DNA from 2 places in the Serinibacter salmoneus genome. Region 2 is predicted to be linked to the other one. Evidence: predicted binding sites of a transcription regulator. Region 2 holds the regulator's gene; the other holds the start of a gene.
The links. Region 2 encodes LexA, which represses DNA repair genes until DNA is damaged. Its sites were predicted from a motif close to TCGAACANNTGTTCGA; they were not measured.
Positions count from the first base shown of each region.

Region 1 (10,058 bases), 400 kb from region 2:
GCCCCTACGGCGCTGAGTACTTCGCGGGCTACATCACCGAGAAGAGCCTCTCCCTGGACAACCTCTTCGTGTTCGTCCTGATCATGGGCGCGTTCTCGGTGCCGCGCGAGAACCAGCAGAAGGTGCTGTTCGTCGGCATCATCCTGGCACTCGTGCTGCGCACGATCTTCATCTTCATCGGTGCGGAGATCGTCAACAACTTCGCCTGGGTGTTCTACATCTTCGGTGCGTTCCTGATCTGGACGGCGATCGCGCAGCTGCGTCACACCGAGGAGACTGACGAGAAGCGCGAGAACTTCCTCGTGCGCTGGGTGCGCCGGATCTTCCCGGTGACGGATTCCTACCACGGCGACCGGATCTGGGTGAAGCACGACGGCCGCTGGCACATCACGCCGATGCTGCTGGTGATGGTGGCGATCGGCAGCGCCGACATCCTGTTCGCGATCGACTCGATCCCCGCGATCTTCGGCCTCACCCAGGAGGTCTTCCTGATCTTTGCCGCCAACGCCTTCTCCCTGCTGGGGCTGCGGCAGCTCTTCTTCCTGGTGGACGGCCTGCTGGACCGCCTCGTGTACCTGAACTACGGCCTGGCGGCGATCCTCGCGTTCATCGGGGTCAAGCTCGTGCTGCACGCGTTGCATGAGAACGAGCTCCCGTTCATCAACGGCGGTGAGCACGTCAGCGTGCCCGAGGTGTCCATCGCCTTCTCGCTGATCTTCATCGTCGGGGTGCTGACGATCACCACCGTCGCGAGCCTGGCCAAGTCCCGGCGGGATGCCGCGCTCACATCCGCCGCGGCCGACGACGACGGCGCGCGGGACTGATCGGGGTGCTGGGCACGCACGAGCTGCCGCTCTGGTTCGAGGTCGCCTCACTGGTGGTACTCGCGGCCATCCTCGTGATCGACCTGGTGGTCGTCGGGCGGCGTCCGCACGTGCCCAGCTTCGCCGAGAGCGCGCGCTGGGTCGCCTTCTACGTCGGCCTCGCGCTCGTGTTCGCCCTCCTTGTCCTCACGGTGGGCGGCAGCGCGCCGGCGGGGGAGTTCCTGGCCGGGTGGCTCACGGAGTACTCCCTCTCGCTGGACAACCTGTTCGTGTTCGCCCTCATCATGGGCTCCTTCGCGGTGCCGCACCTGCAGCAGCAGCGCACCCTGATGATCGGCATCCTCATCGCCCTGGTGCTGCGGGCGGGCCTGATCCTCGTGGGTGCCGCGATCATCGAGCGCTTCAGCTGGGTGTTCTACCTCTTCGGGGTGGTGCTGCTGGTCACCGCCGTGAAGATGGTCGGCGGGCAGAACGAGGAGGAGTACTCCGAGAACGTCCTGGTGCGGGTGGTGCGGCGCGTGATGCCCGTCGCCCCGGACTACGACGGTGCGCGCCTGACCACCCGCATCGACGGCCGGCGCATGGTCACGCCGATGCTCCTGGTCATCCTCGCGCTCGGCACCACCGACCTGCTGTTCGCGCTGGACTCGATCCCGGCGATCTTCGGGCTCACCAGTGACCCGTTCATCGTCTTCAGCGCCAACATCTTCGCGCTCATGGGCCTGCGCCAGCTGTACTTCATGCTGGATGGGCTCATGGAGCGCCTCGCCTACCTCAGCTACGGCCTCGCGGCGGTGCTCGCCTTCATCGGGGTGAAGCTCATCCTGGAGGCCCTGCACGGCAACACGGTGCCGTTCATCAACGGTGGTCAGGGGGTGCCGTGGGCGCCGGAGATCCCCACCTGGCTCTCGCTGGCGGTCATCATCGGCTTCCTGGCCATCGCCGCCGTCGCGAGCCTGCTCTGGCCGCCGCGCGTCCAGGACACCCAGGACACCCAGGACGCCGAGGACGCCTCCCGCTGACCGTCCCGCCCCGCGGGTCCCTCAGATCCGGTCGGCGAACGGGCCGATCACCGGCTTCCACCCGCGGACCCCGACCTCGGCCACCACACCCTCGGTCAGGAACGGGTCCTCGGCGAGTAACGCCGTCGCCGCCTCGGCATCGGGCGCCACGAGGAGCAGCATCGCGCCCGGAGTCTCGACCAGCGGCCCGGAGGCCAGCAGGCTCCCGGCGTCCAGGAGGGTGCGCAGGAAGTCGCGGTGCCGCGGGCGCACCTCGTCGCGCAGCCGCTCGGCCTGTGCGCCCACCTGGTAGCGGTACTCGACGATCTGAACGGCCACGGTGTCCTCCGGTGGTTGCGCGACGGGCCGGTCCCGGCCGCGCGATCAGCCTAGCGAGCACGATCTGGATTCCGCTCTGCTCGAACATCTGTGCGAGATGGGGGTGGGCGCGATTAGCATGGCGGCGTGAGTCTCATCGTCTCGGGTGCCCGCGAGCACAACCTGCGCAACGTCTCGATCGACCTGCCGCGTGACAGCCTGGTCGTGTTCACCGGGCTGTCGGGATCCGGCAAGTCCTCCCTGGCCTTCGACACCATCTTCGCCGAGGGCCAGCGTCGGTACGTGGAGTCCCTGTCCGCCTACGCCCGGCAGTTCCTGGGGCAGATGGACAAGCCGGACGTCGACTTCATCGAGGGACTCTCCCCGGCCGTGTCGATCGACCAGAAGTCCACGAACCGCAACCCGCGCTCGACGGTGGGCACGATCACCGAGGTGTATGACTACCTGCGGCTGCTGTTCGCCCGCGCCGGGACCCAGCACTGCCCGGTCTGTCAGGAGCGTGTCACCTCCCAGACCCCGCAGCAGATCGTCGACCGCCTGCTCGAGCTGGAGGAGGGCACCAGGTTCCAGGTGCTCGCACCCGTGGTGCGGGGCCGCAAGGGTGAGTACGAGGACCTCTTCCGCGACCTGCGGCAGCAGGGGTTCGCGCGCGCCCGGGTGGACGGCGAGGTGGTGCCGCTCGCGGAGCCGCCGGCGCTGGAGAAGAAGCTCAAGCACACCATCGACGTGGTCGTGGACCGCCTCGTGGTCCGCGCCAGCGCGAAGCAGCGCATCACCGACTCCGTCGAGACCGCACTGCGTCTGGCCGAGGGCCTGGTGCTCGTGGACCTCGTGGACCTGGAGCCCGAGGACCCGCAGCGCGAGCGGCGCTTCTCCGAGAAGCGCGCCTGCCCCAACGACCACCCGCTCGCGCTGGACGAGATCGAGCCGCGCACGTTCTCCTTCAACGCCCCCTACGGTGCCTGCCCCGAGTGCACCGGCATCGGCACGCGACTGGAGGTGGACCCCGACCTCGTGGTGCCCGACGACGAGCTGAGCCTGGCCGAGGGGGCGATCGCGCCCTGGACCCAGGGCAGTGCCGAGTACTTCCAACGGCAGATGACCGCCCTGGCGGAGCAACTGGGGTTCGCCATGGACGTCCCGTGGCGCGCCCTGCCCGCCCGCGCGAAGAAGGCCCTGCTGCACGGTGAGGACCACGAGGTGAAGGTCCGTTACACCAACCGGTGGGGTCGGCAGCGTCAGTACTCCTCCGGCTTCGAGGGGGTGCTTTCCTTCGTCAAGCGCCGTCACGCCGAGACCGAGTCGGACTACTCGCGCGAACGGTACGAGGGCTACATGCGTGAGGTGCCCTGCCCGGTGTGCCAGGGCGCCCGCCTCAAGCCCGAGGTGCTCGCCGTGCGGGTCTCCGGCTACTCCATCGCGCAGTTGTGCGACCTGTCCATCGACGGCGCCAAGGAGGTGCTGGAGCGCCTCGAGCTCGGGCCCCGCGAGCAGGTCGTGGCCGGCGCCGTGCTCAAGGAGATCCAGGCTCGGCTCTCCTTCCTGCTCGACGTGGGCCTGGACTACCTCACCCTCTCGCGTCCGAGCGCCACCCTCTCGGGTGGCGAGGCGCAGCGCATCCGCCTCGCCACCCAGATCGGTTCCGGACTGGTGGGCGTGCTCTACGTGCTGGACGAGCCCAGCATCGGGCTGCACCAGCGGGACAACCGCCGCCTCATCGACACCTTGACCCGGCTGCGCGACCTCGGGAACACCCTCATCGTCGTCGAACACGACGAGGACACCATCCGCGCCGCGGACTGGGTGGTGGACATCGGCCCGGGCGCCGGCGAACACGGCGGCCGGATCGTGCACTCGGGGGACTACGCGGGGCTGCTGAGCGCGAAGGAGTCCGTGACCGGGGCCTACCTCGCCGGCCGCCGCTCGATCCCCGTGCCCGCCACGCGCCGCGCCCCGACCCCCGGGCGCGAGGTCACCGTGGTGGGTGCCCGCGAGAACAACCTGCACGACGTCACGGTCACCTTCCCGCTCGGCGTGCTCACCGCCGTCACGGGGGTCTCCGGATCCGGGAAGTCGACGCTGGTGAACTCGATCCTGTACACCGTGCTCGCGAACGAACTGAACAAGGCGCGACGCGTCCCCGGTAGGCACAAGCGGGTGACCGGCCTGGACAACCTCGACAAGGTGGTCCACGTGGACCAGGGGCCGATCGGCCGCACGCCGCGCTCCAACCCCGCCACCTACACCGGCGTCTGGGACCACGTGCGCAAGCTCTTCGCGCAGACCCAGGAGGCGCAGGTGCGCGGCTACGGGCCGGGGCGGTTCTCCTTCAACGTCAAGGGCGGACGCTGCGAGGCGTGCAGCGGCGATGGCACCCTGAAGATCGAGATGAACTTCCTGCCGGACGTCTACGTGCCCTGCGAGGTGTGCGAGGGGGCGCGGTACAACCGGGAGACCCTCGAGGTGCGCTACAAGGGCAAGACGGTCGCCGAGGTGCTGGACATGCCGATCTCCGAGGCGGCGGACTTCTTCGCCGCCGTCCCGGCGATCGCGCGGCACCTGACCACTCTGGTGAACGTGGGCCTGGGGTACGTGCGGCTGGGGCAGAGCGCGACGACCCTCTCGGGCGGCGAGGCGCAGCGCGTGAAGCTCGCCAGCGAGTTGCAGCGGCGCAGCACCGGTCGCACGGTCTACGTGCTGGACGAGCCGACCACGGGTCTGCACTTCGAGGACATCCGTCGCCTGCTCGAGGTGCTGCAGGGCCTGGTGGACAAGGGCAACTCCGTGCTGGTGATCGAGCACAACCTGGACGTGATCCGCAACGCCGACTGGGTGATCGACATGGGACCGGAGGGCGGCTCCGGCGGCGGGCGCGTGGTGGCGCAGGGCACACCGGAGGACGTGGCCCGCGTCCCGGAGAGCTATACCGGTTCCTTCCTGCAGGATCTCCTGGAGGCACCCGAGCGCGAGCGCGTCGGGGCGTGAGCGACCCCGCCTCCTACCGTCCGGCCCCCGGGGAGATCCCCGACTCCCCGGGGGTGTACCGCTTCAGCGACCCCACCGGCCGCGTCATCTACGTCGGCAAGGCCAAGAGCCTGCGCGCGCGTCTGGCCAACTACTTCGCGCCGCTGCACACCCTGCATCCGCGCACGGCGCGGATGGTGACCACCGCGAGTCAGGTGCAGTGGACCGTGGTGGGCACCGAGGTGGAGGCACTGAGCCTGGAGTACTCCTGGATCAAGGAGTTCGACCCGCGCTTCAACGTCAAGTACCGTGACGACAAGTCCTACCCCTACCTCGCCGTCACGATGGCCGAGGAGATCCCCCGGGTGCAGGTGATGCGCGGGGCGAAGCGCGCCGGCACCCGCTACTTCGGGCCCTACTCCCATGCCTGGGCGATCCGCGAGACCGTGGACCTGCTGCTGCGGGTGTTCCCGATCCGCAGTTGCAGCGCGGGGGTCTACCGGCGCGCCGCGGCCAGCGGGCGCCCGTGCCTGCTGGGCTACATCGAGAAGTGCTCGGCGCCGTGCGTGGGTCGGATCTCACCGGCCGAGCACCGTGACCTGGCGGAGGACTTCTGCCGGTTCATGGCGGGGGAGACCGCGACGTTCGTGCGGCGCGTCGAGCGGCAGATGCGGGAGGCGTCCGACGAGCTCGACTTCGAGCGTGCGGCGCGCCTGCGCGATGACCTGGCGGCGCTGCGCCGCGTGGTGGAGAAGAATGCTGTGGTCCTGCCGGATGGGACCGACGCGGACGTGTTCGCCCTGGCCAGCGACGAGCTGGAGATCTCCGTCCAGGTCTTCCACGTCCGCGGCGGCCGGATCCGCGGGCAGCGGGGCTGGGTGTCCGAACGCGTGGAGGACCTCGACGAGAGCGAGCTCACCGAGCGTCTCCTGCAGCAGGTCTACGCCGAGCGTGGCGTGGAGGTGCCCCGGGAGGTCCTGGTCCCGGTGCTCCCCGCGGACGCCCCCGAACTGACCGAACTGCTCAGCAACACGCGCGGCTCCCGGGTGGAGATCCGGGTGCCCCAGCGCGGGGACAAGCGCGCCCTGATGGACACCGTCCGCAGCAATGCCGACGGCGCCCTGGCCCTGCACAAGACACGCCGCGCCGGCGACCTCACGGCTCGGTCGCTGGCGCTCGCGCAGCTGCAGGAGGAGTTGGACCTGCCGGCCTCGCCGCTGCGGATCGAGTGCTACGACATCTCCACCACGGGCGGTACGCACCAGGTCGGGTCCATGGTGGTCTTCGAGGACGGACTGCCCAAGAAGTCCGACTACCGCCAGTTCGTGGTGCGGGGTGAGTCCGGCGAGGGTGCCAGGGACGATACCGAGGCGATGCACGAGGTCCTCACGCGCCGCTTGCGGCGCCTGGCCCAGGAGCGGGAGGCCTCGGCCACCTCCACCGAGGTGGATGCCGACGGCGTGCCGCTGGGGCGGGTGGACCCCGACACGGGCAGGCCGCGCCGCTTCGCCTACCCGCCCAACCTCATCGTGGTCGACGGCGGAGCCCCCCAGGTGGCGGCCGCCGCCCGGGCCGTGTCCGAGGCGGGTGTGGTGGATGTGGCGCTGATCGGTCTGGCCAAGCGCCTGGAGGAGGTGTGGCTACCGGGGGAGGAGTTCCCCCTGGTCCTGCCCCGCACCTCCGAGGGCCTCTACCTGCTGCAGCGGATCCGGGACGAGGCCCACCGCTTCGCCATCACCGCGCACCGCAAGCGGCGCGGCGCGGCGATGACCCGGTCCGTGCTCGACGACATCCCGGGCCTCGGCCCGGCGCGGCAGAAGGCCCTGCTGAAGCAGTTCGGTTCCGTCAAGGGCATCCGGGCTGCGAGCGTGGAGGAGATCGCCGCGGTGAAGGGATTCGGCCCGCGGCTCGCGGCCACCCTCAGCGAGGCACTGGCGGCACCTGGCATCCTGGAGCCATGACCGAGAAGCCGCCGCCCGACCCGCCTGCGGGCGAGGCACTGCCCGGTGAGGCAGACCCCGTGACCGTTCCAGATGGCATCCCACTGCTGGAGGCGCGGGCCACGGCGCCACCGCGCGAGCGGAGCGAGGTCCTCATCGTCTCCGGGATGTCCGGCGCCGGGCGCACCCGCACGGCGGCCGTGCTGCAGGACCTGGACTGGTACGTGGTGGACAATCTTCCACCGCGGCTCCTGGCGCCGATGGTGGGGATGATGTCCCCGAGCGGTGGCGTGCGGCGTCTCGCGGCGGTGGTGGACGTGCGCGGGAAGGAGTTCTTCGCCGAGCTCTCCGCCGTGCTGGAGGCATTCCGTGCGCAGGGGATCGAATACCGCATCGTGTACCTGGACGCCGACGACGCCACCCTGGTGCGTCGCTACGAGCAGGTGCGCCGCCCGCACCCGCTGCAGGGTGAGGGCACGATCATCGATGGGATCGCGGCCGAGCGCGACCTCACCCAGGACCTGCGTCGTCGGGCGGACACCTACCTGGACACCTCCACCCTGACCGTGCACGAACTGGCCGGCAGGGTGCGCGAGATCGTGGCGGGGGAGGACTCCCACCCGTTGGCGATCACGGTGCAGTCCTTCGGCTTCAAGTACGGCATCCCGCTGGACGCAGACCATGTGGTGGACGCACGGTTCCTCGCGAACCCCTACTGGGTGACCGAACTGCGTCATCTCACGGGGAAGGACGCCCCCGTGGCCGAGTACGTGCTCGGTCTGCCGGGCGCCGCCGAGTTCATCGAGGGCTATGCCGCGTTGTTGGACCCGATCCTCGCGGGCTACGTCGCGGAGCAGAAGCACTACCTGACGGTGGCGGTGGGCTGCACCGGCGGCAAGCACCGCTCGGTGGCACTCAGCGAACGCCTGGGAGTGCTGCTGCGGGCCAGGGGTCACCTCGTGCGCAACGTGCACCGCGACCTCGGGAGGGAGTGACGTGCGCGCCCTGGACCCGCTGCGGATCGAGCCCAGTCGGATCGTGGCGCTCGGGGGCGGGCACGGGCTCGCGGCCTCGCTGCTCGCCCTGCGGCATCTGACCCCTGACCTCACCGCCGTGGTCACGGTGGCGGACGACGGTGGCTCCTCGGGGCGGCTGCGCCACGAGATGGGGATCCTGCCACCGGGCGACCTGCGCATGGCGTTGGCTGCGTTGTGCGACGACACCCCCCAGGGTCGGGCGTGGCACGACCTGCTCCAGCACCGGTTCGCCACCGACGGTCCGTTGGACGGGCACGCACTGGGCAACCTCATGCTCGCGGGTGCCTGGGCCGAGCGTGGAGACGTGGTGGAGGGACTCACCCGTCTCGCGCTGCTCATGGGGGTGCGCGGACGGGTCCTGCCGATGGCCGAGGAGCCGCTGGTCATCGAGGCGGATGTGCACCGCGAGGGCTATCCCGACCGCGTGGTTCGGGGCCAGTCCCGTGTTGCGGTCACCACCGGCCGGGTCGCCCAGGTGCGGTTGCTACCCGAGGAACCCCGGATGTGCGGTGCGACGCTGGAGGCGATCCGGGCCGCGGACTGGGTGGTCCTGGGACCCGGCTCCTGGTACACCTCCGTGCTGCCGCACCTCCAGGTGGCGCCCCTGCGCGAGGCGATCCACACCGCATCCCACCTCGCGCTCACCCTGAACCTGCAGCAGCAGGAGGGGGAGACCGACGGCTTCACCGCCGCCGACCACGTGCGCGTGCTGGCCGAGGTGGACCCGGACCTGCGCCCCGACGTCGTGCTCGCGGACCCCGCCTGGGTGGACGATGTGAGCGACCTCGAGGACGTGACCCGCTCGCTGGGGGCACGCCTGCTGCTGCGCCAGGTGCGGGCCGATGACGGGACCGCGCGGCACGATCCGCTGCGGCTCGCCGCCGCCTACCGCGATGCGTTCACGGCGACGTGGGGTGACGTCACGGATCGTTGAGGCAATCTCGATCGGAGTGGGACGCGGAGGCGGTTCGGTGGCAGGATGGCGACCATGTCTCTGACCGCAGCCGCCAAGGACGAGCTGGCCAGAGTTCGCATCGATCGGACCTCGAGCCGAAAGGCCGAGGTGTCCGCGACGCTGCGTTTTGCCGGGGGTCTTCACATCATCTCCGGGCGCATCGTGATCGAGGCCGAGCTCGACAACGCCGCCGCAGCACGCCGTCTCCGGGTCGCTATCGCCGAGGTGTACGGCCACTCCAGCGAGATCATCGTGGTCTCCGGTGGAGGCCTTCGCAAGGGCAACCGGTACGTGGTCCGGGTGGTGCGCGAGGGGGAGGCGCTCGCCAGGCAGACGGGCCTGTTGGATCAGCGCGGTCGCCCGGTCCGAGGGTTGCCGCCCCAGGTGGTCTCCGCCAGTGTCGGCGACACCGTGGCGGCGTGGCGTGGTGCCTTCCTCGCCCACGGCTCGCTCACGGAACCAGGTCGTTCCTGTGCCCTCGAGGTGACCTGCCCCGGGCCCGAGGCCGCACTCGCCCTGGTGGGCGCCGCGCGGCGCCTCGGCATCACGGCCAAGGCGCGTGAGGTGCGCGGGGTGGACCGGGTGGTGGTCCGCGACGGTGACGCGATCGCGGCGCTGCTGACCCGGATGGGCGCCCACGACGCGGTGCTGGTCTGGGAGGAGCGGCGCACCCGCCGGGAGGTCCGTGGTACTGCGAACCGGCTGGCGAACTTTGACGATGCGAACCTGCGTCGTTCCGCACGCGCCGCCGTGGCGGCCTCGGCCCGGGTGCAGCGTGCCTTCGAGATCCTGGGGGAGGAGGTGCCGGAGCACCTCGTGGAGGCCGGCCGCCTGCGGCTGGAGCACCGCCAGGCCTCCCTGGAGGAACTGGGCCAGTACTCCGATCCGCCGCTGACAAAGGACGCCGTGGCCGGCAGGATCCGGCGGCTGCTGGCGACGGCGGACAAGCGCGCCGCGGAACTCGGGATCCCCGACACCGAGAGCATCCTCACGCCGGA
Region 1 covers NZ_PDJD01000001.1:1,444,113-1,454,170, reverse strand. Annotated here, with positions in the region: gene ATL40_RS06405 (TerC family protein) at 1-824, shown strand, start outside; gene ATL40_RS06400 (TerC family protein) at 830-1,846, shown strand; gene ATL40_RS06395 (YciI family protein) at 1,868-2,164, opposite strand; gene uvrA (excinuclease ABC subunit UvrA) at 2,291-5,149, shown strand; gene uvrC (excinuclease ABC subunit UvrC) at 5,146-7,089, shown strand; gene rapZ (RNase adapter RapZ) at 7,086-8,063, shown strand; gene ATL40_RS06375 (gluconeogenesis factor YvcK family protein) at 8,065-9,039, shown strand; gene whiA (DNA-binding protein WhiA) at 9,094-10,058, shown strand, end outside.
Region 1: a site for LexA is predicted at 2,245-2,260, ahead of uvrA (excinuclease ABC subunit UvrA). Genes of this name have one in related genera too.

Region 2 (10,058 bases):
CTCGGCCTCGATCAGGTGGGGTGAGGTCGCGTGGGAGGTCACCGAGATCGGGCGGGTGTGCGGTACCCCCATCGGGATGCCGTGGACCCCCACGGTGGTGGTCACGCCCAAGGTGGTGGTGATGTCGCGCACGGCTCGGGTGAATGCCTCCCAGTGCAGGTCCGGCTCCGGACCGTGCAGCAGGAGCAGATCCCCCGAGGGTGTGCCGACCAGGTCCAGCACGAGGGCCGGTTCGGAGTAGTCCGTGAAGGCACCCTTCTCGAAGGTCATGCTCGGGCGCCGCGAGCGGTAGTCCATCAGCCCGTCCATGTCGAAGGTCAGCACCCGGGTCGTGGGATGGGACTCCAGGAGGTGATGGGCCACCAGGGCCCCGGCGTGGCCGGCGTCCACCGAGCCCCGCAGAGCGTGCACCATCACGGTGGCGCTGATCTCCTCCACGCTGCCAGGGCGGCGCCCCACGTCCTCGATGCCGCCCACGACTCCCGCCACCACGTCCGGCGCGCCCGCGGGCGGGGTGTCCGACTGGGCCGATGGCGCCGGCGCCTCCTCGGCCAGGTGCGCGCCCTCGGACTCCGGCCGTGGCTCGGCGCCCGGGCGCCCCGCGAGGTCCCACCGGTACAACTGCTGCGGATCCATTGCACTTCCTCCTACCGCATCCATGTCTCTGATCATCTCAACGAGGCGCTCGACCACCTCATTCCCGCGCCGCGGAAGCCTCACGCACGAGTGCAGGACGTCGGTGGAATAATGGTCAGCCTGCCTGACACGCCACGAGGGAGGATGCGGGTGGAGTCGAGCACTCACACGGACACCGACAGCACACTGCACGCCGGGCACGGTACCGGCGCCGATTCCGCGTCAGCCACGTTCCCGGTCGAGCAGGCTGCCGTGAGCGCCATCTACTCGCGCCTGGACGAGTTGACCGAGCAAGCCGAGTCGAGCCTGCGGGAGGTCCGTGCCACGCGGGCCTCCGGCACCCATCAGGCACGCTCCGAGCGGGACTCCTTCGCCACGATGTACGCCGACCGGCTCGCCACCTATCGGGCGGTCCAGGACCGTCTGGTCTTCGGACGGTTGGACCTGCGCACCGACTCCTCCCCCCGCTACGTGGGCCGTATCGGCGTCTCGGACGTCGACCACTCCCCCATCCTGACCGATTGGCGCGCGCCCGCCGCGCGGCCCTTCTACCAGGCCACAGCGGCCCGCCCGGGAGACGTGGTGCGACGGCGCCACCTCGCGACCCGCGGCCGCAGCGTCGTGGGGGTCGAGGACGATCTGCTCGATGCCGACGCGCTCGACGACGACGCGCGCGCTCAGCTCGCGGGCGAGGGAGCGCTCCTGGCCTCGCTCAACGCCCACCGCACCGGCCGGATGCACGACATCGTCGCCACGATCCAGTCCGAACAGGACGAGGCCATCCGGGCGGATGCCGAGGGGATCCTCGTGGTCCAGGGCGGCCCGGGCACGGGGAAGACGGCTGTGGCGCTGCACCGCGCCGCCTACCTGCTCTACGCCAAGCGGGAGCGTCTGGCCCGCTCCGGTGTGCTGCTGATCGGCCCGTCCCGCACGTTCCTGCGTTACATCGAGCGCGTCCTTCCTGCGCTCGGAGAGACCGGGGTGGTCTCCACCACGATGTCCGCGCTGCTCCCGGGAATCCGGGCGACCGCACTCGAGGACGACGCCGTCGCTCAGGTCAAGGGGCGCCTGGAGATGGCCGACGTGGTCGCCCGTGCGGTGCGCGCTCGCCAGCGCGTGCCGCAGACGGAGACGACCGTGCGGATCGGGTCGGTCGACCTGGTGATCCGCCCGGAGGACATCCTCTCCGCCCGGACGCGGGCTCGGCGCTCGCATCAGGTCCACAACGAGGCCAGGGTGGTCTTCGTCCGCACCATGCTGTCCACGCTGACGACGCAGTACGAGCGCGCCGTGGGCAGCGAACTCACTGCCCCGGAACGCGCCGAGGTCTCCGAGGAGATCCGTGCCGACCGCGAGGTGCGCATCGCCCTGAACCTCGCGTGGATGCCGTTGAGCGCCAAGCGCCTGATCGCCGACCTGTGGGCTCGGCCCGATCGGCTGGCGCAGGCCGCGCCGGGGATGTCCCAGGCGGATCGCGACCTGTTGTACCGGGAGCGTTCGGCGCCCTGGACCGAGGCCGACGTACCCCTGCTGGACGAGGCCGCGGAGCTCATCGGCGAGGACATCGACCCGCAGGCGCAGCAGCGCGCGGACCGACAGGCCGCGGACCGCGCCGCCGAGTTGGCCTATGCACGCGACACCCTCTCGCAGACCCTCGCCGGCTCCGATGCCTCGGCCATGGTCTCGGCCGAGACGCTCGCCGAACGGATGGGTGAGGAGGGCGCCTGGATGACGACGGCGGAACGCGCCGCCGCGGACCGCAGCTGGACCTACGGGCATGTGGTGGTGGACGAGGCACAGGAACTCTCCCCGATGGCCTGGCGCGCCCTGGTGCGCCGTTGCCCGAGCCACTCCTTCACGGTGGTGGGCGATACCGGGCAGACGTCCTCGGCGGCCGGGGCCTCCACCTGGGGGGAGGTCTTCGACCGCATCGGCACGTGGCGCCTGGCCGAACTCACCATCAACTACCGCACCCCGCGCAGCGTGATGGACGCCGCTGGGGTTGTCCTGGAGGCGATGGCGCCCCGGCGCGCCGCTGCACGGGCCGCGGTGACCTCGGCGAGAGACGTCGCCGGCGCCCTGCGGATCACCGCGGGCACGTTGGAGGAGGAGATCGCTGCGGCGGCCACGCGAGGAGGCACGTGTGCGGTCATCGCCCCGAGCGACCAGCTCCAGGCCTTGCGGGCGCGCCTCGCGGTGCCCGCCCACGCCGACCTCACCGACGCGTTGCTCGTACTGGATCCACGAGGCAGCAAGGGGCTGGAGTTCGACTCGGTGGTGGCGATCGACGTCGCCACGATGTCGCCCGGCGATGCCTACGTCACGATGACCCGTCCCACGCGAAGCCTCTCCCTGCTCGGAGCCGTTCCCGAGGCGCTGCGCACCGCCGTGCCGTAACCGCGGTGCGGTGATCGGGCCCGCCGCGAGCACACAACCCTCGCGTGACACATCGTGGGAACGATTTGGGCGGCGCCCGCATCGGGGACACAATGCAGGGGTGCCCCGAGCCCTACTGCTGGAGAACATCCACCCGCTGGCGACCGAGATCCTCACGGACGCCGGTTACGAGGTGACCACACGCACCGCAGCCCTGGACGAGGACGATCTGATCGCGGCGCTCGACGGCGTCTCGGTACTGGGCATCCGGTCCAAGACGCAGGTCACCGAGCGGGTACTCGCGAACAGCACCCTGGACGCCGTGGGGGCCTTCTGCATCGGCACCAACCAGATCGATCTCGCCGCTGCTGCGCGCCGCGGCGTGGCCGTCTTCAATGCGCCGTTCTCCAACACCCGGTCCGTGGTGGAGCTCGCGGTGGGCGAGATCATCGCGCTCACCCGGCGCCTGACCGTTCAGAACTCCTCCCTGCACGCGGGCCTGTGGAACAAGTCCGCGACCGGGGCGCACGAGGTGCGCGGACGAACCCTGGGCATCGTCGGGTACGGGAACATCGGCACGCAGCTCTCCGTGGTGGCCGAGGCCCTGGGTATGCACGTGGTGTTCTACGACACCGCGGAGAAGCTCGCACTGGGCAATGCCCGGCGCATGTCCTCGCTCGAGGAGCTGCTCGAGCAGGCAGACATCGTGACGTTGCACGTGGACGGCCGTCCGGGCAATGCGGGAATGTTCGGCGCCCAGCAGTTCGCCGCGATGCGCACCGGCGCGATCTTCCTCAACCTCTCACGCGGCTTCCTCGTGGACTACTCGGTGCTGCGCGAGCGGGTCCTGGACGGCTCGCTCGCGGGAGCGGCCGTCGATGTCTTCCCGGAGGAGCCCCGTTCGAAGGGTGATCCGTTCGACAGCGAACTGCGCGGGCTCGCGAACGTGATCCTCACGCCGCACATCGGCGGATCCACCGAGGAGGCCCAGCACGACATCGGCGTGTTCGTGGCCGGCAAGCTGCGGGACTACGCCCGCGCGGGCGCCACCTACCTCTCGGTGAACGTGCCGGGCCTGGTGCTCGACCACCCCCGGGTGGGTACGCACCGGATCGCGCTGTTGCACTCCAACGTCCCCGGCGTCATGGCGTCGCTGAACGACGCACTTGCCAAGCACGGAGCGAATGTGGAGTACCAGGTTCTGGGAACCTGGGGGGAGATCGGGTACGCCGTCACGGACATCGCCGGCGAGGAGCCCGCCGCGATCGTCGCCGAGCTGGAAGCGCTGCCCACCACGATCCGCGCCGTCGTCCACCGCGGTTGAGCGCCGGACGGCCGGGCCGCGTCAGCCGCGGCCCTCGGCCCGTAGGGTAGCGATCGCCGCCTCGAAATCGGCGAGCGAACCGAAGTCCTGGTAGACGGAGGCAAAGCGCAGGTAGGCGACCTCATCGAGTTCGCGCAGCGGACCGAGGATCGCCAGGCCGATATCGTGCGCATCGATCTCCGCGGCTCCCGAGGCACGCAGGGACTCCTCCACGCGCTGGGCCAGCAACGCGAGACTGTCCTCCCCGACGGGACGGCCCTGACACGCCTTACGGACCCCGGAGACGACCTTCTCCCGGCTGAACGGCTCCACGACTCCCGAGCGCTTCACCACCGACAGGCTCGTGGCCTCCACGGTGCTGAAGCGTCGATGACACTGCGGACACTGCCGGCGCCGCCGAATGGACGAACCGTCCTCGCTCGCGCGCGAGTCCACCACCCGCGTGTCCGTGTGACGACAGAAAGGGCAGTGCACGTGGGTCTCCGTCCGGCTGGTCGGCCGCGATGCCGCGACCGGCGCCCATTCTGACACGCGCACCCGGCCGCTCAGGGAGCCGGTACCTGCAGTTGCTGGCCTGCCATCAGGTCCACGCTCGCCAGGTCGTTCAGCTCCGTCAGCATCGAGATCGTCTCGCGCACATCCTGCCCGGGCTGAGTGTGCCCCGCGGCGATGCTCCACAGGGACTCCCCGGCGCTGACCGTGTGAACCTGGGTGACCATCGCATCGCCGTCCGTGGCCGCCACGGCAACCCCCGCGACCGCACCGACGGCCAGGGCGAGCGCCACGCCCAACGAGGCGAAGACCGCACGGCCACGCCGGGTCAGGCGCATGGCTGCCGGGGCCGAGGCTCCCGGACGACTTGCCCGTGCACCATGCCGGATGCTCGCCCCGGCGCCGCGCGCCGGAGCGGGGGGCACCGCGGTGACCGTCGCCATCGTCATCGTCGTCATGTCCCGACTCCCTTCGAACGTCTGTACGTCGTACGGTTGTTCGATACCGTACCGCGCGACCCGCCGAATGTCGACACCCCGATTCGAACAGGTGTCGCACCAATTCACCCTCGAGGCCGTAGGCTGTGAGCAGTGGGTCACAGGGACACCACAGCACCGAGGACTGACATCCAGCCTTCGAGGGCGCCGTTGCCGCCGGAACCGGGAGACGAGACCATGTCGATACGCGAGACGCGAGTGCTGACCGTCCGCCAACGTGCGGTACTCGATGTCATCTCCGCCAGCATCACCGAGCGCGGGTATCCCCCGAGCATGCGGGAGATCGGCGAGGCGGTCGGCCTGACCTCACCCTCGAGCGTGAAGCATCAGCTCCAGCAGTTGGAGACGAAGGGCTACCTCCGGCGTGACCCGCACCGGCCGCGGGCCATGGAGGTGGTGGCGCTGCCCGAGACGGTCTCCGCCGCTCCGGGCATCACCCCCCGCTCGGACGCCGCCGCGGCGGCCGCGGCCACGGCCCGCACCATTCCCCTGCGCAAGAACCAGGACCAGGCCGGCGCTCAGGTCGCCCCCGTGGTGCTGCCCGAACCGCCCTCCTCCGACACCTCCTACGTGCCCTTGGTGGGCCGCATCGCCGCGGGCGGGCCGATCCTGGCCGAGCAGAGCGTGGAGGATGTGGTGGCCCTCCCCCGCCGCATCGTGGGCGACGGCACGCTCTTCCTGCTCCAGGTGGTCGGCGAGTCGATGATCGAGGCCGCGATCTGCGACGGCGACTGGGTGGTGATCCGCGAGCAACGCGATGCCGAGAACGGCGAGATCGTGGCCGCGATGATCGACGGTGAGGCCACCGTGAAGACGCTCAGGCGCACGTCGGACGAACTTTGGCTGATGCCCGCGAACCCCGCGTTCTCCCCGATCGACGGCCGCAACGCCCAGATCCTGGGGCGCGTGGTCGCCGTGCTGCGCAGCCTCTGATCGAACAGCGAAGGGCCGCCGCATCTCCTGGATGCGGCGGCCCTTCGCGTGACAGGCGGACGTTCAGAACCCGAGGCTACGCGCCGCCTCACGGATGCTGCGGCCGCTCGCCTGCACACGTGCCATCTCGTGCTGGCTCATCGGGATGCCCAGGCGCCGCACGGCGCCACCGGCGTCGACCACGGTGGGCATCGACAGGCACACGTCATGGATCCCGAGGAAGTCGTCGTCGATGCGGGTGGAGACCGGGAGCACGCGGTGCTCGTTGCGCAGCACTGCCTCGATGATGCGGGTGACGGCGAGGCCCACCGCGTAGTTCGTCGCCCCCTTGCCCTCGATGATCTGGTAGGCAGCGTGCACCACGTCACGACCGATGCGGCTGCGCACAGCGTCGGTGAACAAGGGCTCGCCGTCCTCCCCGAGCCAGTCCAGCAGCGGCACACCGCCGATGGACGCCGAGCTCCACATCGGCACCTCGCTGTCGCCGTGCTCACCGAGCACGTAGGCGTGCACGCTCTGGACGGCCACCTTGCACTCCCGGGCGATCAGGTAGCGCAATCGGGAGGAGTCCAGCACGGTGCCGGAACCGAAGACGTGGCTCGGTGGGAGCCCGGTGATCTGCTGTGCCGCGTAGGTGACCACGTCCACGGGGTTGGTCACCATCATGTGCATCGCGTTCGGCGCCACCTCCATCACCGAGGGCAGCACCTTCTTCACCAGTCCCACGGTGTTGGCCGCGAGATCCATCCGGCTCTGGCCGGGATGCTGCTTGGCGCCGGCGGTGAACACGACGAGGTCCGCATCCCGGCAGATCTCGATGTCATCACTGCCCTCGATGGTGGCCTGGGAGATGAACTCGATGCCGTGGCCGATGTCGGCGGCCTCGGCCTCGACCTTCGCCTTGTTGATGTCGTAGAGCACCACGTTGCGGGCAGCGCCGCGCACGAGTGCCGCGTAGGCGAGGGTGGCGCCCACGGAGCCTGCGCCGATGATGGCGACGGTGGAGGATGGCCGGGCGGTGGGGACTGGCGTCTCGGTCATACCCCGATCCTAGGGCCAGGGGGCCCTCACACGGGGGTGGTCTCACCCGCTAGACGCGCCAGCGCGGAGCGCACCAGCGCCGGATCGGTCGTCGGCCACATGTCCGGCAAGGAACGCAGGAGGAACGGCGCGTAGCGGGCACGTGCGAGGCGCGAGTCCAGGATCGCCACCACGCCGCGGTCACTGGTCGCGCGGATCAGGCGCCCGACGCCCTGCGCGAGCAGCAGCGCCGCATGGGTCGCCGAGACCGCCATGAAGTCGTTGGCTCCCCGTGCCGTGGCGGCCTCCGAGAGAGCCTGGATGATCGGGTCGTCCGGTCTCGGGAACGGGATCCGGTCGATGATCACGAGGCGATTGCTCGGCCCCGGCACGTCCACGCCCTGCCACAGCGAGAGCGTGCCGAACAGGCTCACGGCAGGGTCCGCGGCGAACCGGGAGACCAGGGTGGGCAGCACGTCCTCGCCCTGGCAGAGCACCTCGAGGTCAGTGGTGGCTCGCACGTGCTCGGCGGCGCGCTCCGCCGCTCGCCGCGAGGAGAACAATCCGAGCGCGCCCCCACCGCCGGCGACGAGGAGTTCGGTGAGTTCCGCCAGCGCCGCATCGGAGATCCCCGACGCCGGCGGCGGGAGGTGCCCGGCGATGTACCGGATGGCCTGCTTGCGGTAGTCGAACGGGGCGGGGACCTCGAGGCTGGCGTAGTCCTGGCCCTGGTGGAGGCCGATGTCGTGGGCGAAGGAGGTGAACTCACCCCCCACGCGCAGGGTCGCGGAGGTGAGCACGGCGTGATGGTCGGCGAGCAGGTTCTCGGCCACCAGGGGCGCCACCTCCAGGGGCGCGATCCACAGTCTCCGGGAGCCGTCCTCCCGCTCGGTGCACCACAGCACGTCGCGTCGGGTGGCCACGGAATCCGACAGCAGGCGGTCACAGACCTCCACGAGCGCGGTGAGCGCACTGCGCGCAGCGGTCAGACCTCCGGAAGGTGGCGCGCCCTCCCCCGGTTTGGTGGCGCGCAGGCCCTCGCGGCACGCCGCGCCCAGCTGGGTCACCACGCCGAGCAGGATCTCGTCCGCGCCGTCCTTCAGCCGGCCGGGCGGCACCTCCCGCATCACCTGGGCGAGCGCGACGGCGGCCGCGTCCAGGTCCTCCAGCACCACCCCCGCGCCGCGGCGCGCGGAGCGCGCCACCCGCTCCACGGCGGCCGCGGAGAGCTCCGCGGTGGCGGCGGCACGGGACCGGGCGACCAACTCGTGCGCCTCGTCGACCACGAGGACGTCGTGCTCGGGCAGCACCCCGGTCGAGCCGGAGGCCGCGATCCCGAGCATGGCGTGGTTGGTGACCACCACGTCGGCCTCCCGGGAGGCACGGCGTGCGGCCTCCGGGAAGCACTCCTCCAGCAGCGGGCAGCGGGTGCCGAGGCAGTCCATGGCCGGCACGGACACCTGACGCCAGGCGCGGTCGGTGACGCCGGGCACGAGCTCGTCACGGTCACCGGTCTCAGTGGTCTCGGCCCACTCCCGGACCCGCACCACCTGGTCCCCCAGGCCCTCACCGGGCTCGGCCCCGGGGTGCTCGGCGCCCCGCTCGAGCGCGAACAACGCGTCGTCCTCGGTGGGATACCCGCCGGCGAGTTTGTGGCGGCAGACGTAGTTGTGCCACCCCTTCAGCAGCGCCACCTGCGGCTCGCGCGGCAGGTCCGCGGCCAGGGCATCGACCACCCGCGGGAGGTCCTTCGCGAGCACCTGTCGCTGGAGCGCGAGGGTGGCGGTGGAGACCACCACCCGCTCCTGGTGCACGACGGCGTGGCGCAGCGCCGGAGCGAGGTAGGCGAAGGACTTCCCGGTGCCGGTCCCGGCCTCCACGAGCAGGGGCCGCTCACCGTCCAGAGCACGCGCCACGGCCCGCGCCATCGTGCGCTGGCCGGGTCGCTGCTGCCCCCCGGTCGCGGCGACCACCGCGTCCAGCGCACGCAGCGCCTCGCGCTCCTCGGTGCTCGCTCCCTCCGCGCCCTCGGCCTCGGGGGACTCGCCCTCGCCATGAGGTTCCCCGGGGCCCGCGCGCCCCTCCGCGGTGTCGGGACGGTCGCGGCGTGCGGAGTCCTGCTCGAGCGTCACGATGCCGCGGAGGTCTCCCCGCGCAGCGCGGCGGCGAGCGCGTGATCGACCCGCGCGTGCAGGCGCGTGCCCTCGGCGGTGTGCTCCTCGTGCAGGATCTGGCCGCCCTCGTGCACCCGGCTGACCAGGTCGCCGCGGGTGTAGGGGACCACGAGGTCCACCTCCACCGCCGGCAACGGGAGGAGGTCGGCGATGAGGTCGCGCAGTTCAGCGACGCCCCGGCCGGTGTGTGCGGAGACCGCCACCACGTGGGGGGCGATGGCGTGCAGTCGCGCGAGCACGCCGGGATCGGCGATGTCTGCCTTGTTCAGCACGATGATCTCGGGGATCTGCGCGAGGGTCTCGATCTCGGCGAGCACGGTGCGCACCGCGGTGATCTGCCCCTCCGGGTCCGGGTGGGCCGCGTCCACCACGTGCAGCAGCAAATCCGCGTCGCCCACCTCCTCCAGGGTGGAGCGGAAGGCCTCGACGAGCTGGTGCGGCAGGGCGCGCACGAACCCGACGGTGTCGGCGATCGTGAACGGCCGGCCATCGGGGGTGCTCGCCCGGCGCACCGTGGGGTCCAGGGTGGCGAACAGAGCGTTCTCCACGAGGGCGCCGGCCCCGGTGAGCCGGTTCAGCAGCGAGGACTTCCCGGCGTTGGTGTAG
Region 2 covers NZ_PDJD01000001.1:1,041,633-1,051,690, reverse strand. Annotated here, with positions in the region: gene ATL40_RS04555 (proteasome assembly chaperone family protein) at 1-636, opposite strand, end outside; gene ATL40_RS04550 (HelD family protein) at 889-3,033, shown strand; gene serA (phosphoglycerate dehydrogenase) at 3,134-4,336, shown strand; gene nrdR (transcriptional regulator NrdR) at 4,358-4,810, opposite strand; gene ATL40_RS04535 (LysM peptidoglycan-binding domain-containing protein) at 4,882-5,286, opposite strand; gene lexA (transcriptional repressor LexA) at 5,503-6,258, shown strand; gene ATL40_RS04525 (L-lactate dehydrogenase) at 6,322-7,299, opposite strand; gene ATL40_RS04520 (ATP-dependent DNA helicase) at 7,326-9,410, opposite strand; gene hflX (GTPase HflX) at 9,407-10,058, opposite strand, start outside.